Chitinophaga varians: one gene and its partners. The protein of the gene in region 2 interacts with the protein of the main gene of each other region in a pairwise test. Links are inferred from orthologs where the notes say so. Each region holds a gene or a part of one and is shown on either strand. Other genes may lie near its edges. The genes, in order: ung, HGH92_RS28800 and HGH92_RS32585.

Region 1 (5,900 bases), on a different replicon or contig from region 2:
GGACGTACGTCGTGCCTGCCGCTTCCTGGAAAATGTGGACCGTTGTTACATGGACTCTTCGCTGAAAGACCGTTACAAGTATGAAGCACGCGCGATGCGCGCATACTATCATATGGAGATGATGTTGTTTTTTGGTGGTATCCCGATCGTTACTAAATCACTGGAGCCTGCCAACAGCAACACCACCCGTAATTCCGAAAAAGAGGTGTATGATTTTGTAGTGAATGAACTGACGGAATGTGCGCCTCATTTGCCGGATGTGTACAACAACAACGAAGCGTGGCGTATTTCTTCCGGTGTATGCTGGGCGCTGATTGCCAAGCTGGCTATGTTTTACAAGGAATATGAGACCGCCAAGATGGCTGCCAAAAAGGTAATAGATCAGAATGTGTATGCGTTGTACCGCAGTACCAATACAAAAGTCAACAGTTTTGCGGAGTTGTTTACCTACGCTGGTGAGTTGAACAAAGAGCGGGTATTTTTCCGTGATAATGGTTGTTCCAATGCATGGAAAACTTTTGCGCCGTACGGCGTAGGCGGGCAGACAGTAGTATCCCCCACGATGAAAGTTGTCAACAGTTTTGAAACGCTGCAGGGTAAAACATTGCAGGAGCTGGGGCCGGATTCGCTGGCGATCTATCAGAAAGACCCCTTCTATAAAAACAACCGCGACCCGCGTTTGGTGGCGTCTGTGCTGGTACCGGGACAGATATATGAGAAAGACACGCTCCGGCCGTTTTCCAGCGAGGGCAGTGACCGTATCGGTATCCTCAACAGTACGGCCACCGGTTTCTGGGTAAAAAAATACCTTGATCCCAAAGACCGTAATGGTGCCAGTCCTTCGCTGGATTATATGATCATCCGTTACGCAGAGGTACTGCTGAATTATGTAGAAGCGCTGGTGGAGCTGGGTGACTGGCAGAATGCTGATGTCATCAAACATCTGAATGATATCCGTACACGTGCAGGCATGCCCGTAGTAGATGTTACCAAATACAATACGCAGGAAAAGCTGCGTCAGCTGATACGCAGGGAGCGTACTGCCGAGCTGGCGTTCGAAGGCGCCCGCTTTTATGATATCCGGCGCTGGGACATGCTCGGAGACGTGATGAACGGGCAGGTGTATGGCGCTGTGGACCCGGCCACCGGTCAGCCGGTGCTGGTGGAAACACGTTCCTGTAATGTGCAGCGTGATTTCCGTTATCCTATTCCGTTGAATGAATTGTTAGCGAACCCGAAGATGACACAGAACCCGCTTTATTGATATTGTCCTATACCAATATGAAAGAACCCGTTTGAATCATCAAACGGGTTCTTTGTTTTTATCTTTTCTGCTTACAGTTTATCCTGGTTAGTGGTATAATAGTCCCACATGATCTTAAATACTTTCTCTTTCAGTGCCGGCAGGTCATCGCGTGTCATGCCGGTGGTAGGGATGGGAGGAAGTATGTGATAATGGATAGGATGTGGCCAGGCAAAGAATGTTTTACCGGGCGGTTGTATTTTCCTGGTGTTAAACAGCAGGGATGGCATCAGCGGTGTCTGAGTATCTATGGCGAGGGCGAAAGCGCCGTCATAGAATGCTTTCAGCGGTTCGGGCGTACGGTTGCGGGTGCCTTCCGGGTACAGTAGCATGTGGATGCCCAGGCTGAGCGCATGTTTCATGTCCACGACGCTTTGTTTGCGGCTGGCCTCACTGCTGCGGTCTACCAGGATGCTGCCGATTTTGTACAGCACGCTGAACAGCGGTATTTTAGCCATGGAGGCCTTTGCCAGTGTTTTGTTGGCGCCGGGCACATAACCGGTGGTAACAGGGATGTCCATCAATGCATTGTGGTTGCATACTATTACATAGGTTTGGCCGGGGGCGAAATGTTCCTGTCCTTTCAGTCTGGCCGGGCAACCGATCAGCGGCAGGTAGATGTTCATCCACCGGCGGCCGAGGGCCACAAAAAAGGCGGAAGGGGTAGGCTCGGGCCAGAAGGAGGCGATCCAGATGGGAATAAAGACTATCAGCATGGTAGTTGCGAACAACAACAATGCGTACAGTGCGTAGATTCTTCCCAGTATATTTTTTAACATAACTGACAGCTTATGGTAAAGGTACTGATAGTATGTAAATGATTAAAGGCGCCAGTCCACCGGTTCAATGCCTGCTTTGAGTAAAAGTTCATTTGTTTTGGAAAAGTGTTTGCAACCGAAGAAACCGTTGTTCGCGCTGAAAGGGGAGGGATGCGCCGCTTTCAGGATATGATGGCGGGTAGCGTCGATGAGGATTTGTTTGTCCTGTGCGAAGCGGCCCCACAGCAGAAATACCACATTGTTTTTCATGTCGGATATTTTGCGGATTACTGCGTCGGTAAAGTTTTCCCAGCCTATTTTACTATGGGACGCGGGTTCGCTGGCTCTTACCGTCAGGAAGGCGTTGAGCAGGAGCACGCCATGTTCTGCCCATTTGGTCAGGTTGCCGCTGGTAGGTATTTCGAGGCCGAGATCGGTTTGCATTTCCTTGTATATGTTACCGAGGGATGGCGGTGGTTTGATGCCGTCCGGTACGGAGAAACTGAGGCCATGGGCTTGTCCGGCGCCATGATAGGGATCTTGCCCTAAAATGACTACTTTTACCTTGTCGAAAGGCGTTTGCTGGAAGGCGTTGAAGATGTTGTTACCTGCCGGGTAGATGGTTTTTCCGAGGGCTTTCTCATGTTTCAGGTGCATGACAATCTCCGCGAAATAGGTTTTGTTGAACTCATCTTTGAGTACTTCTTTCCAGCTGTCTTCGATCTGTACGTCCATAGTTTTTAAATCAATATTTTAGAAAAATTAAATTAAATTTGATTTATTGGAAAATATTTCCATAAATTTGCACTCCCAAAATGAGAGATAAATATAGGAATTTATTTCACATTAAGAGGAAAAACAAAATATAAGTCTCGGTAGCTCAGCTGGATAGAGCAACTGCCTTCTAAGCAGTAGGTCATTGGTTCGAATCCAATCCGGGATACAAAACGAAGAGGGAAATTACGAAAGTGATTTTCCTCTTTTGATTTGTGGTATTGCGCAAAATGCGATGAGCTCGGGAAATTCCCTATCTGTTATACTCAACTATGATTATACCCTTACAAGCAGAGCGTTAGCAATAATGGTACCATGCCACAAATATCAAGTCCGCTCAACAATGCATAAAAGATATTATCTTACATAAGTAAGGTATCTCAATTGGTGTATTGTTATAAAGATTTATTGAAAAAATGGCAGATTACCACAAGCTAAATAATATTCACATCAAGGGATATAAATCCATAGAAGATCAAAACGTTGGTCTTCTGGATATAAATGTATTAATAGGACAGAATGGAGCAGGCAAGACAAACTTTATTTCTTTGTTTCGTTTTTTAAGGAATATAATTCAGGAAAGACTCAAAAATACCTCGCTTACCAATGGTGCTGAAAGTTTGTTGTTTTATGGTAGTAAGACAACCGAAGAAATCAAAATTACATTGGATTTCGACCCTAATTACTACGAAATTTCACTGCAACCTACGAGGGGAGATAGCCTATTAGTCTTAAATGAATATTGTGGTTTCAGAGGGAACGATTTCCATGGGGAACCATATTGGGAATTAATTACACGGTCGGAAGAAGAAAGCTCCTTGTCAAAAGCTGCAAGAAACAGTAGAGTTGCAGAATACGTATATAATGTTTTGCAGGATTGGCGTGTTTACCATTTTCATGACACCAGTGAAACAGCCGGAATGAAAAAATATGGTGCAATTGCAAACAGTAAGTTTCTGCTTGAGGATGCATCTAATCTCGCAGCATATCTTTATATTTTAAAGCACTCACAGGAGCCATACTATGAGCGCATTGTAAAAACCATTCAACTGGTAATTCCATTCTTTAAAGACTTCGTTTTAGAACCTAATCCATTAAATAATGAAAACATTAGATTGGAATGGCAGGATCTATATTCAGACAAAATATTTACTGCCAATGAACTATCTGATGGCTCTTTAAGGTTTATTTGTATGGCTACTTTGCTGTTACAAAAGAAACTCCCAAAATTAATTCTTCTAGATGAGCCGGAATTGGGTTTGCACCCTACAGCGATTACAATCCTCGCCGGCTTGTTAAAAAAGGCATCAAAGAGAACCCAGGTAATTGTATCAACTCAATCAGTAAGTTTAGTCAATGAATTTGATGCGGAAAATATTTTGGTAGTTGATCGAAATAAAGGTGCAACAGTCTTTCATAGGTTAGACCCAGAGAAACTAGAGTCTTGGCTAGATCAATATTCTTTAGGGGATTTGTGGGATAAAAACGTGATAGGAGGGAATCCATGATAAGGTTAAATATTACAGCGGAAGGATTTTCTGAGGAACGTTTCGTGTCCGATATGTTACGCCCACACTTATTGAACTTTGACATATATACCGATGTCAGAAAAGTTCTTACGAACAGAAAACTTAGAAAACGAGGAGGTATCGTTGGGTATCACAAATTTAGAAACGATGTGACCCAATGGATCAAAGAAAGTCCTGCTGTCTACCACACCACGTTGATAGATTTATATGGGCTTTCTACTGACTTCCCTGGTTACACCTCAACAAAAAATCTCCCGGCTTATCACAGAATAGAAGAAATGGAGCGGCTTCTGGAAGCAGATATCAATCATTATACATTTATACCATATATTCAATTGCATGAATATGAGGCTTTAATGTTTGCCGATACATCAGTTATGCAAAATTGGCTGGGTCTTTATAATCGCTTGCCAGATAACTGTTTTGAGGAGATTAGGTCCTCTGTTCCTGATAATAATCCGGAACTCATTAATGAGGGGCCCAATACTGCTCCTTCCAAGAGAATTCTGAGCTTTTGTGATACTTATGATAAAATAGATGATGGTATACTGATATTGAAAGAAATTGGATTGAATAATTTAAGAAAAGAATGTTTGCATTTTAATAAATGGTTGACACGATTGGAGCAACTGAGGTAGGCAGCCTGTAGTTTTTTTTTATTGCCAATCACCTCGCCGCCCTTACCCACCGCGGCGCATCGCCTGTATCTTTCCTCAACATCATATTCAGCTGTGCCGCATGATGCTGCACATGCCGCATGTTATACAAAAACAGTTCAAACACGGTCATCACTTTGTTGCCTTCCACTTCTACCCATTGTTGTGCAAAATCTGCCTCTGTCATGCCCAAAATATGGTCATGACATTTTTTTCTGCTTGCCTGTAAATAATCCAGTATTTCTTTTTGACTGTAAATCCTGTCGGGCACGATATCATCAATGCCGTCGGCGGGAATGGTTTCACTGAGTGTGAATGGAAGCGGGGACGAGAGTGGGCCTGCCGGAATGGTCAGGTAATAATCCAGGAAGATGGCTACATGATAAGACATGTAGAAAAACTTTTTCTCTGTGTTCCAAAGACTTTCAGGATAAGCGGAAACGGCGTTGGTCACCATGTCAATGCTGCCGCCAAATTGTTTCCACAAACCTTCTTTGATAGTCTGTATCATGATATCGGTTTTATCGGAATAATTTAGCTATTTCCCGGCAAATTATGGCAGCCGATTTTCAAATGTGTGGGCGGTGGCGTATCTTCATGCGGTAGCATGATATCTCCGGTTAACTTTAATTTCGCCATAAATGACTGACCTGTCTAATCAAAAGCCTTATTGCACTGTTGTTGATAATCAGAATGTAGCAGTGGTAGTATTTGGAAATGAACTCGATGAATTATCGGATTACGCCATGGATGCCGGCGACCCTTTCTGGTATATTATGGGCACCGATGCCTGGTTTGAAATACAGGAAGTGGACGGCCAAAAGGTATTAGCAGCATGTGACTGCGATACAACCTATTTCCACTGCCCGGTCGATGAACA
Region 2 (5,946 bases):
GGCCTGGGGCCGCACGCTGTCTGGCGCTTCCAGCCGCCTGCACCGCACGCTGCGGGAATTCCGCATCAGAGGGGTGAAAACCAATATCCGTTTCCTTGAAAATGTGATCACCAATGACGTCTTCAGGAAAGGCAACTGTACCGTTGCTTTCATTGACCAGCACCCTGAATTGTTTAAGTTGTCACAGATACGGGACCGGGGCACGAAAACCCTGATGTACCTGGCTGATGTGACGGTGAACGGGCACCCGGACGTAAAAGGCAAAGCGGAGAACAAGACGTTCCGTACGCCTGAGATCCCGGCGTATGCATCGTTGCAGCCGTACCCGGCCGGCATGAAGGACCGGCTGGAGCAAATGGGAAGGGAAGGGTTTACACACTGGCTGAGGGAAGAGAAGCCGGTCTATTATACAGACACCACTTTCCGGGACGCGCACCAGAGTTTGCTGGCCACCCGTGTGCGTACCAAAGACATGCTTGCCGTGGCCGAAGGGTACGCCAAAAACAATCCGGAGATATTCTCCATGGAAGTATGGGGAGGGGCCACCTTTGATGTGGCCATGCGTTTTCTGCATGAGTGCCCGTGGCGGCGGCTGCAACTGTTGCGTAAAGCCATGCCCAACATGCTGCTACAGATGCTGTTCCGTGGAGCTAACGCTGTCGGCTACTCGGCATATCCCGAAAATCTCATCGCTACATTTATAGAAAAGGCGGCAGAGAACGGGATCGACGTGTTCCGCATTTTCGACTCGCTCAACTGGGTAGAGGCCATGGCGCCGAGTATCCGGTTTGTACGGGAACGCACCAACGCTATTGCGCAGGCGGCCATCAGCTATACCGGTGATGTGCTGCGGGCAGATAACAATAAATATACCCTTCAGTATTATACAGACCTGGCGCGCCGCCTGGAAGACGCCGGCGCGCATATGCTGGCGGTGAAGGACATGGCCGGGCTGCTGAAGCCGGAAGCGGCGTCAGTCCTGATCGGCGCGCTTCGTGACGCCGTGAAACTGCCTATTGTGCTGCATACGCACGATACTGCCGGGATACAGGCGGCCACCTACCTTAAAGCTATTGAAGCTGGGGTGAATGTGGTGGACACGGCGATAGCCTCGCTCAGCGGGCTTACGTCACAGCCCAACCTTAACTCGTTGGTGGCTATTATGGACGGGCATCCGCGCGGGCGGAAGATGAACCTCGCTTCGCTGAACGAGCATAGCAACTATTGGGAAGATGTAAGGGAGTTCTATTATCCGTTTGAGTCGGACATGAAGGCCGGCACAGCGCAGATATATGAAAATGAGATCCCCGGCGGACAGTATTCCAACCTGCGGCAACAGGCGGAGTCACTGGGGCTGGGAGATAAACTGGAACAGATCAAGCGGAACTATGCCGTGGTGAACCAGCTCTTTGGCGATATTGTGAAAGTCACGCCCAGTTCCAAGGTAGTGGGTGATATGGCTTTGTTCATGACCAGCAATCAGTTAACAGCCGCTGATGTGCTGGATGGTTCGCGTAACCTGGCTTTCCCTGCTTCCGTGAAAGGTTTTTTCAGGGGGGAACTGGGCGTGCCTTTTGGTGGTTTCCCTGCTGAGCTGCAACGGATTGTGCTGAAAGGAGAAAAGCCGATAGCCGGTAATCCCAATGCGCAGTTACCGCCCGTGGATTTTGAGGCCGACTTTGCAGCCTTTCAAACGAAGTACCCGCATGCTGAGTTCCTGGACTATCTCAGTTACCAGATGTTCCCGAAGGTGTTCGATGAGTACTATCAGCATGCGATGATCTTTGGTAACGTGGAGGCTATTCCCACGCCGGCGTTTTTTTATGGGCTGAAGCAGGGGGAAGAGATACTGATCACGCTGAGCAAGGGCAAGACAATCATTGTGAAGCTGCTGTATGTGTTGCCGGCCGATGAGCACGGGATGCGGACGGTGGTGTTTGAGCTGAACGGTTATGCCCGTCGTGTCCAGGTGAGGGACCATGCGGTGAAGAGCGTGGCAGTGGAGAACCGGAAGGTGGTGGACGCCGTAGTGGAAATCGGGGCGCCGTTGCCGGGCAGGTTGTCCCGGGTGCTGGTAGAAGCCGGAGCTGTGGTGACACCCAATATGCCGTTATTTATCATCGAGGCAATGAAGATGGAAACAACGGTAACGGCTACCCGAAACGGGAGCGTCAAGGCTGTGCTGTTAGGGGAGGGAAGTATGGTGCAGCAGGATGATTTGGTAGTGGAAATGGAAAAACAGGCTTCTGTTTAAGAGATAGGTTTAAGTATATGAAATTAAATTATTGTAAATCAGTTAATTAAAACAATTGATTTTTGGTATCAAAAACCGCTTTTTGCGAACGAAATGTATAAATTTGAGGGTTGAAAATCAAGTGATTTTACTCTTTTGTCGGGTGAAATTGGTCAAATGTCGTCTTATTAAAACTAGTACTTTAATAAATACTGGTTAATTATTTAAAAACCAATAATTTATATTTAAAAAATTCTAGCCTAAGAACAAAAAAATAACCTGGCCCCTGGCCAGGTTATTTTTTTGCTTTTCCGTTGGACGGAGATTAGAATTTTTCAAGGCCGCTGAAGAAGAAATCTCCTTCGATGGCAGCATTCTCATCAGAGTCAGAACCGTGAACAGCGTTACGGCCGATAGACTCAGCGTATTTTTTACGGATGGTACCTTCTTCTGCGTTGGCAGGGTTGGTAGCGCCGATCAGTTTACGGAAATCTTCTACTGCATTGTCTTTTTCCAGGATAGCTGCTACAATGTGGCCGCTGCTCATGAATTCTACCAGTTCGCCGTAGAAAGGTCTTTCTTTATGCACTGCATAAAATTCACCCGCTTTGGCTGCAGACAGCTGTGTCATTTTCATGGCTACGATGCGGAAACCTGCGGCATTGATCATGTTCAGGATGCCACCAATATGCCCGTTTGCTACCGCATCAGGCTTAATCATTGTAAATGTTCTGTTGCTCATATTTGTTTTATTCCGAATTACAGATTAGGCCGCAAAAGTAATTACATTTTCTTTAGTGGTAAAAAATTTTGAAATTCTGGCTCAAATAAAGATCTTCGCACTTCATTTTCTGTCACAAATTATTGGTTGTGACAAGAAATTAGTCTTAACATTACAGTTTTTTAATGAAGCCGATCGAGGAAATTAAACCTTTACTGGAAGCGCCGAAGAAAGTGGTGATCACAATGCATCAGAAACCGGATGCAGATGCCATGGGGTCTTCACTGGCACTATACCATTATCTGATTCAGAAAGGCCACCAGGTAACGGTCATTTCTCCAACTAATTTCCCGGACTTCTTAAAATGGATGCCAGGAGCGGAGGGTGTGATTGATTTTGAATCTTCTACAGACAAGGCGATGGAGGCACTGAAAGATATACAACTGCTTTTCTGCCTCGATTTCAACGCTTTGTACCGTACCAAGAACATGGCGCCGCATCTGGAAGCCGTTAAATGCACCAAAATACTGATCGATCACCACCTGGAACCGCAGCCGGACTTTGAGTATGGGGTAAGCGACACTTCGGCCAGCTCTACGGCGCAACTGGTGTACGAAACGATCTATAAGCTGGGCGATGAAAAGCTCATTAACCTGGACATTGCCCAATGCATATATGCCGGTACGGTCACAGATACCGGTTCGTTCCGTTTTGCGTCCACTACCGCCCGGGTTCACCGGATGGTGGCAGACCTGATGGACAGAGGACTACGTCACGAGATCATCCACCAGGAGATCTATGACAATTTCCTGGAGAACCGTCTCCGCTTCCTCGGGCACAGCCTGTTGAACCGCATGGAGGTGTTCTATGAGTATAATACGGCTATGCTGGCCATTCCCTATTCCGACCTGAAGCGTTTCGACCTCCAGACCGGCGATACAGAAGGGCTGGTCAACTTCCTGCTGTCTATCCAGGGCATTAAGATGGCCGCATTGATCATCGACCGTAATTCAGAAGTGAAGCTGTCATTCCGTTCCAAAGGTAATTTTGACGTGAATACCTTCGCCCGCAGGTATTTTGAAGGAGGAGGACATTTCAACGCCTCCGGAGGAAGAAGCACCGATTCCCTGGAAAAAACAGTCAACCGGTTCATCAAGGCAGTGGAAGAAAACGAAACGCTTTTACAATAAGGCACAACTGTTACAAGTATATCAACTACTAATACAATCAAATGAAAAGAAACAATCAGTTATTAGTTGCAGCGTTCGGCTTACTGATAGCCAGCTGCGGAACGGGTGGCGTTAAAAAGACACCAGGCGGTATTGAATATATCGTTCACAAATCCGGCAGCGGAGCACAACTGAAGCTGGGAGATACTGCCCTTATGAATGTGACGCAGCGTATCAACGACTCCATTCTGGGTGAGTCCCGCAAAATCGTTGGTGCTGCAATCCCTGTTCTGATTTCCAAACCACAGAACAAGTTCGACCTGATGGAAGGACTGGCGCTCCTGCATGAAGGTGACAGTGCCACCTTCGTTATTCCCTGGGATTCATTGCCAGTTAACGAACGTCCTCCCTTCGGTAAAAAAGGTGATAAGCTGAAAATCACTTTCGCGGTAGAAAACAAATTCTCTGCTTCTACCCAGAAAGAAAAAGATGAGAAAGCTATCAAGGAATACATGGAGAAAAACAAAATCAACGCTACCAAAAATCCTGACGGCGTATACATCGCTATTCAACAGGAAGGTACCGGTGGAACTCCTAATGTTGGCGATACCGTTGTAGTACACTACACTGGTAAACTGACTTCCGGTAAAGTATTTGACTCCAGCCAGGATTCTACCCTGCGCCCGGGCATGCCTTTAGAGCCTATCAAATTCCCGATCGGCCAGGGCTTCGTCATCAAAGGATGGGACTCCGGTCTGAAAGGCCTGAAAAAAGGTACTAAAGCTACCCTGCTGATCCCTTCTACAATGGCTTACGGTTTACAGGGCAGCCCTCCGGCAATTCCTGCCAACTCTATCCTGGTATTTGATGTACAACTGGTAGACATTAAACCTGGTACCCCTGCGCCTGCCGCTCCTGCTGCAGCAGCTCCGGTTCCTGGTAAAAAATAAATCCTGCTCCGGCAGTGAATAAAAAAAGCCTCCCGTTCGGGAGGCTTTTTTTATGTAGCGTTCCCAGGGCTGAAGCCCCGGGGCATATTCTGTTTCAGGTATCTTTATATTTTATCCAGGAACCGCTCCTTAATTTCAGGAGTGGGGACCATGCAGCTGTCTTTCCTGCCAAACCAACGGTAACGGTTACGCGCAATTATATTATACACGCCATCCCTTATAAAGCGGGGAAAGATTATTCCGGCATATAACAACTTCCACGGAAAGGGCAGTTGCCTGGCTACCCGAAGGGCGGCCGTACTTTTCGTATAAGCCTTACCGTTTTGTACCAGTATAAAAGACGCCATTTGGGAGATGTCTATTTGATGGGTGGCTGCCAGCGTGGCCGCTGCATCAGACTGTAACGGCGCAAACCGGAAATGTCCCCGGCGGTCGTGCCGTATCACAAAATTGATACTACCATTACATAAGTTGCAGACCCCGTCAAATAATATAATGTCCATGGTCTAAATCGTTGTGCCGTTTACGTTAACTCTCTCACGCATAACCATCGATCAACACCTCGTAGAGTTTTACTTTAAGGTCTTCCAGCGAAACATCCGTCACCAGGTTGCCGTCCTGTGCATAGGCGATGGTGCCTCTTTCCTCGGAAACGATAATGGCCAGGTTGTCACTGTGCTCCGTGATCCCCACGGCCGAACGGTGGCGCAGTCCCACCCGCGTAGGCAGGTTGGGGTTTTCGGAAACAGGCAGGATCACCTTGGCAGCCAGGATCTTATTGCCGACAATGATCAGTGCGCCGTCGTGCAGCGGACTGTGTTTGTCGAAAATGCTCTCTATGAGCTTGGCGCTGACGTTACCGTCGATGGTGAT
Region 3 (5,835 bases), on a different replicon or contig from region 2:
TTGAGCAGCAGGATTTCCTTTTCGTAAGGTCCTTCTTTGGTCTCGATCACTTCCTGTGCTTCTTCATAGGTGAAGCGGTGGTCAGAATGGATCAGTGTCCGTCCTATCCAGTAATGTTTCACCTCTCCTTTTTCGTTCATCTGGAAGATGGCGGAGAAAGTGAGTTTATCTTCATGCGGGCGCAGGGAGCACAGTTCATTGGAAATTTTTTCCGGGAGCATGGGCAGTACACGGTCCGGCAGGTACACGGAGGTGGCGCGCCTGTCGGCTTCCTTGTCCAGTTCCGTGCCAGGCACCACGTAGTGGCTCACATCGGCGATATGCACCCCTATCTCGTACAGGCCGTTTTTCAGCGGCCGGATGGAGATGGCGTCATCAAAGTCTTTGGCGTCGACGGGGTCTATCGTGAACGTGAGGATGTTTCTGCAGTCCTTGCGTTTCCGTACTTCCGTGTCCGTTATTTCCTCTTTGATACCGGCCAGTTCGTTCATTACTTCAGTGGGGAAGTTGAGCGGGAAACCGGCTTCGATGAGGATCTCCTTCATAGCGAGGTCGTTGGTATCGCTGGCATCGAGGATTTCGATGACTTCGCCCACGGGCTTGCGGGTTTTCTCGCCCCAGGCCACCACTTTCACCACGGCTTTATCGCCGGACTTCCCGTTATTGAGGGAGTTGGCGGGGATATAGATGTCCGGCATGAACAGGCCCTTTTCCGTGATCAGGAAGCCGAAGCTTTTGCTCACCTGCAGGGTGCCGGTAAATTCAGTCTTGTTACGTTTAAGGATGTCCGTTATAACGCCTTCCTGGCGGCCATCGCCTCCGCCATGTTTGATCACGTCTACCAGGACTTCATCTTTATCGAGGGCGGTATTCAGGTTTTTCTGCTTTACCATGATGTCCCTGGCGAGGCCCGGTACAATCACGAAGGCCATTCCTGACCTTGTCAGTTCCACAACACCTCTGAAGGTTTTTTTCTGACCGGGCTGTTTTTGACCGGGGTGTTTCTGACCGGGGTGTTTCTTATCTTTCTTTTTCTTACTCATGTTTGGTTGTAGTCTTATTGACCGAAGGCCGGCAACTGCCGGGCCACATAGTCAAAAATAAAGTTATTAAATGATTCCGCTTCTCCGAAGAGGAACGAAATTTCCACTGGCATAACAGCTATTTGCAGGTTTTGTTCTGCCAGCTCTTTTTGCAGGAGATGCAGCCTTACTGCGTCTTTTTCTGTGGTGATGACCATCTTTTGTGTTCCGGGCAGGTCATCTCTTTCCTTTTTGATTTTTGCAATATCTTTTTCTGAATAGTAATAGTGATCGGGAAACGCCAGCAGGTACACTTTCTGATACTGTTGTTGCAGTTTTTCCAGGAGCGGTTCCGGCCGGGCGATGCCGCAGGCGAGTAACACCGAGGCCGAAGCAGGAACATTCACGGGCTGCCGGGTTGTCATATCAAATAATGCGCCGTACTGCAAGGTAGTAAAAAACAGCCGCTGACCGGGTAACGGATTGATTTCTTTTTCCAGCGCCGCTTTTTCCGCCAGGCTCATGTCCGGCGGACACTTGGAAACGATAATGCAATTAGCGCGCTGGTAACCGCTTCTTCCTTCCCGCAAACGGCCGAAAGGCACCACATGGTCGCGGGTGAACAGCCGGCTGTATTCGGTGATCATGATGTTCATGCCGGGTTTCACAGACCGGTGCTGGAAAGCATCGTCCAGCAGCACTACCTGGGTGTCCGGCTCGTCGCCCAGCAGTTGTGGGATGGCCAGCATTCTTTCTTCGCCCACGCACACTTTGATGTCCGGGTATTTAGCATGGAACTGCATCGGTTCATCACCGATGTCGGCGGCGGTGCTGTGTTCATCGGCCAGCAGGTAACCGCTGGTACGGCGGTTGTAGCCGCGGCTGAGCGTGGCCGTTCTGAAGTGGTCTTTGAGCAGGCGGATCAGGTATTCCACATGCGGCGTCTTGCCGGTACCACCTACTGACAGGTTGCCACAGGCAATCACCGGCAGGTCGAATTCCACGGCCGTCAACAGGCCTTTATCGTAGAAGCGGTTGCGGGCCCACATCACAAGGCCATAAAGCAGGGAGAAGGGATATAACAGTATTTTCAGGTAACTCAGTAGTTTCAGCACTGCTAAGGTTGTTTAAAATGATAAATAAAGTCGGGCGTCACCACCGTCTGCAGCGGTACGTCCCAGGGGTCGGCATCACTGATGCCCTCAATAGGGCCAAACAGCGAAAGGCCTACTGTACGCACATCGGGGCGGCACTGCTTCAGGAAACGGTCGTACATACCTTTGCCATACCCTACCCGCTGGCCCTGCTGATCGAAAGCCAGTAGGGGCACCATCACCAGGTCGACGGTTTCCGGCAGCACCGGATCGCCGTTTTCCGGCTCAGGGATACCGAAACGGTTTTTCACCAGCACCGTGTTGACATGCCACGCATAATGCAGCATATCGCCGGTTTTCATGTCGGCCTTTGGAAGCACCAGCTGTATGTCCGGATGCTGTTGCCGCAGCCATTGGGCCAATGGCCAGGTATCGACTTCTTTTTTTTCCGAAATGGGAAGGAAAAGATGCAGATAACGCACTCCCTGGTAATCCAGCTGGCGGGCGTGGGCCAGCAGCCGTTCGTTCAGGTCTGCCGCCGTGGCGTCTGGGAGGTTCAGGCGCTGCTCCAGGAAGTGTTTTCGTATATCCTTTTTGGTGATCATGCCAGTAACGCCTTTAAGGGAGCTGACAAAAGTTGTGCCTGTTGCTGCACAAATGCCATATTGACTTCCGCGGCCTGCGGGATACGCCCTATACGGGGATATCCGCTGAGCCGTACGATATCATCTTCATTTGTATGGTAATCGCCGCCAAAAATCCAGCCTATAACGGGAACGCCTGCATGTTGCAGTACCCGGGCCGTCAACAGGCTGTGATTAATGCTGCCGAGATAATTCTGTGCCGAGATAATAACGCCGGCGCCGAGATCACGGACCAGGTCCAGCGTCAGCACGTCGTCTGTCAGCGGCACCAGCAGCCCACCGGCGCCTTCTATCACGAGGGGCCGGCAGGCCGGTTGCAGCAGGCCCGCCTGTCTTACAATTTCTGCGGTATCGATGGTGACTTGTTCCATGCGCGCGGCCAGGTGCGGCGAGGCCGGCTCTTTTAAGACATATGCTTCCGGATGGCAAACGGTGATGCCTTCCGGCACCAGGGCCCTGACAGTCTGCGTGTCGGTGCCTTCTTCAGACCCTGATTGTACAGGTTTCCAGTAGTCGGCCTCCAGGGCGGTGGTCACACAGGCGGATATGATGGTTTTCCCTACACCGGTACCAATACCGGTTACAAATATTCGATTCATCTACGGCAAATATAACAGAGGAATTACGATTTACGAATTACGAATTACGAATGAAGGCTTGTTTTCAGGGTAATGACCACAGAGAACGTCAGATTTTAACATTTTTTAAATCTTGGACGTTTTCCATCAAATTACAGTTATTATTAAAAATAATTCATCTACCTAAATCATTATCAGAAAAACAAAAAGAAATCAGGGGATTCTGCCGATGGCCCGTTAAGCCCGGTTACAGCAATTTAATGGCAGCGACCTGTTTGTTTGGGCTTAATTCGTAATTTACAACTGTACACAACCTCATTGATTTTATGAAATACGCAGCAAACATTCTCGAAACGATAGGACATACCCCGCTGGTAAAACTGAACCGCGTAACCGCTTCCCTCCCCTGTCCCGTATTCGCCAAGGTAGAATTTTTTAATCCGGGCAATTCCATTAAAGACCGTATGGCCATTAAGATGGTGGAAGTGGCGGAACAGAAAGGCCTGCTCAAACCCGGCGGCACCATCATTGAAGGCACTTCCGGCAATACCGGCATGGGCCTCGCCCTGGCAGCCGTGATCAAAGGCTACAAATGTATCTTCACCACCACCGATAAACAGTCCAAGGAAAAGGTAGACATCCTCAAAGCAGTAGGCGCAGAAGTGATCGTATGCCCGACCAACGTGGAACCGGAAGATCCCCGCTCCTACTATTCCGTATCCAAAAGACTGGCTACCGAAATACCTAACTCATTTTACGTTAATCAATATGACAACCTCGCCAACCGCGATGCCCACTACGAGCAGACCGGCCCGGAAATATGGGAACAGACAGACGGCAAGGTAACACACCTCATCGTGGCCACCGGCACCGGCGGCACCATTACCGGCACCGGCAAATTCCTCAAGGAAAAAAATCCGAATATCAAAGTATGGGCCATCGACAGCTACGGTTCCCTGCTCAAAAAATATTTCGAAACCGGTGAAATAGATATGGGCGAAGTGTATCCCTATATCACCGAAGGCATCGGCGAAGACTTTGTGCCGCAGAACTACGATATGAGCGTGATCGACGCCTTCACCAAAGTGACGGACAAAGACGGCGCCGTAATGGCCCGCCGTATCACCAAAGAAGAAGGGATTTTCGTTGGCTACTCCGCCGGATCGGCCGTAGCAGGACTGATGCAGCTCAAAGACACCCTCAGGCCGGACGATGTGGTGGTAGTGATTTTCCATGACCATGGCAGCCGTTATGTAGGAAAAGTATATAACGACCAGTGGATGATGGAACGCGGCTTCCTCGACGTAAAAACCGTAAAAGACATTGTAGGCGCCCGCCGCAACATGCCGCTGGTCACCATCAACGCCGAAGAGAAAGTAAGCGAAGCCATTGCCAAAATGCGCAAATTCGATATCGAACATATCCCTGTCACCAATGGCAGCGACATCATCGGCGCTGTTTCAGAAAGTGGGCTGTTCAACAAGCTGATTGATAACCCGCACCTGAAAGATGCGTCCGTACAGGAAGTCATGCACGCTCCGTTCCCCATGGTCAACCCGGACACGCCGATAGAGAAACTGTCCGTTTACATCAATCGTGAAAACGGCGCCGTTATGACCAAAGACGAAAGCGGCGACCATCATATTGTAACCAAATACGACATCATTCAGGCCCTGGGCCGTTAACAACTATGTTCCGGGACCAACTGAACCGTACCATTCATCTGCCGGAGGCGCCAAAGCGGATTATCTCGCTGGTGCCTTCGCAGACAGAACTTTTATATACCCTCGGACTGGAAGAGGAAGTGGTGGGCATCACCAAATTTTGCGTGCACCCTGAATCGTGGTTCCGCAGCAAAACGCGCGTGGGCGGCACCAAGAACGTACGCATGGAAGTGATCAGGGAACTGTCTCCCGATCTGATCATCGCCAATAAAGAAGAAAATACCGCCGAAGACGTGATGGCGCTGATGGAGCATTATCCCGTATGGGTGAGCAATATACAGTCGCTCGAAGATGCCTGTGACATGATCACCGGCATCGGCGCCATTACCCGGAAGGCCGATGCCGCCACCCGGCTGGCAGACACCATCCGGCAACGTTTTGCGGCGTTACAACCGCTCCCCCGCCCCGTTCCCACCGCCTACTTTATCTGGCGCGATCCGTGGATGGCCGCCGGCGGAGATACTTTCATCCACCAGATGCTGCAACGCTGTGGCCTGCAAAACGTATTCGCCCACATACCACGTTACCCTGCCATCGACGAAGAACAGCTGGCAGCCAGCGGTTGCAGGCTGGTACTGTTATCGTCCGAACCGTATCCTTTTAAAGAAAAACACATGCATGAAATACAGGCCATTCTTCCGGATGCAAAGGTGATGCTGGTAGACGGTGAACTGTTCTCCTGGTATGGCAGCCGGCTGCTGGAAGCGCCGGCGTATTTTCAGGAGTTGTTTCAGCAAATAGCCCAGGACTGAAGCCCTGGGTCACACTGAGGG

Evidence for each region.
Region 1: the proteins of HGH92_RS28800 (region 2) and ung interact in binary tests that used the Escherichia coli proteins (3 or more experiments, as listed by UniProt). The link is inferred for Chitinophaga varians from one-to-one orthologs.
Region 3: the proteins of HGH92_RS28800 (region 2) and HGH92_RS32585 interact in binary tests that used the Escherichia coli proteins (3 or more experiments, as listed by UniProt). The link is inferred for Chitinophaga varians from one-to-one orthologs.

What each region holds. Positions count from the first base shown.
Region 1 is NZ_JABAIA010000002.1:1,494,927-1,500,826, forward strand. The notes cover bases 961-3,887. They hold ung (uracil-DNA glycosylase), read right to left. Parts: upstream 2,797-3,887; coding sequence 2,125-2,796; downstream 961-2,124. Other genes in these bases: HGH92_RS20685 (RagB/SusD family nutrient uptake outer membrane protein), read left to right, coding at 961-1,264; HGH92_RS20690 (lysophospholipid acyltransferase family protein), read right to left, coding at 1,336-2,082; HGH92_RS20705 (AAA family ATPase), read left to right, coding at 3,252-3,887. Outside these bases: more of HGH92_RS20685, read left to right, coding at 1-960; more of HGH92_RS20705, read left to right, coding at 3,888-4,343; HGH92_RS20710 (DUF4276 family protein), read left to right, coding at 4,340-5,002; HGH92_RS20715 (DinB family protein), read right to left, coding at 5,031-5,531; HGH92_RS20720 (hypothetical protein), read left to right, coding at 5,662-5,900. UniProt on the Escherichia coli protein: Excises uracil residues from the DNA which can arise as a result of misincorporation of dUMP residues by DNA polymerase or due to deamination of cytosine.
Region 2 is NZ_JABAIA010000003.1:1,507,052-1,512,997, reverse strand. The notes cover bases 1,268-4,240. They hold HGH92_RS28800 (nucleoside-diphosphate kinase), read right to left. Parts: upstream 2,976-4,240; coding sequence 2,559-2,975; downstream 1,268-2,558. Other genes in these bases: HGH92_RS28790 (FKBP-type peptidyl-prolyl cis-trans isomerase), read left to right, coding at 4,186-4,240; HGH92_RS28795 (DHH family phosphoesterase), read left to right, coding at 3,140-4,144; HGH92_RS28805 (pyruvate carboxylase), read left to right, coding at 1,268-2,254. Also shown: more of HGH92_RS28805, read left to right, coding at 1-1,267; more of HGH92_RS28790, read left to right, coding at 4,241-5,073; HGH92_RS28785 (thiol-disulfide oxidoreductase DCC family protein), read right to left, coding at 5,178-5,576; HGH92_RS28780 (diadenylate cyclase), read right to left, coding at 5,611-5,946. UniProt on the Escherichia coli protein: Major role in the synthesis of nucleoside triphosphates other than ATP. The ATP gamma phosphate is transferred to the NDP beta phosphate via a ping-pong mechanism, using a phosphorylated active-site intermediate.
Region 3 is NZ_JABAIA010000004.1:779,537-785,371, reverse strand. The notes cover bases 931-3,792. They hold HGH92_RS32585 (5-formyltetrahydrofolate cyclo-ligase), read right to left. Parts: upstream 2,722-3,792; coding sequence 2,140-2,721; downstream 931-2,139. Other genes in these bases: HGH92_RS32575 (pyridoxal-phosphate dependent enzyme), read left to right, coding at 3,665-3,792; bioD (dethiobiotin synthase), read right to left, coding at 2,718-3,359; lpxK (tetraacyldisaccharide 4'-kinase), read right to left, coding at 1,058-2,137; rnr (ribonuclease R), read right to left, coding at 931-1,043. In the rest of the region: more of rnr, read right to left, coding at 1-930; more of HGH92_RS32575, read left to right, coding at 3,793-5,023; HGH92_RS32570 (helical backbone metal receptor), read left to right, coding at 5,029-5,814. UniProt on the Escherichia coli protein: Involved in the removal of 5-formyltetrahydrofolate.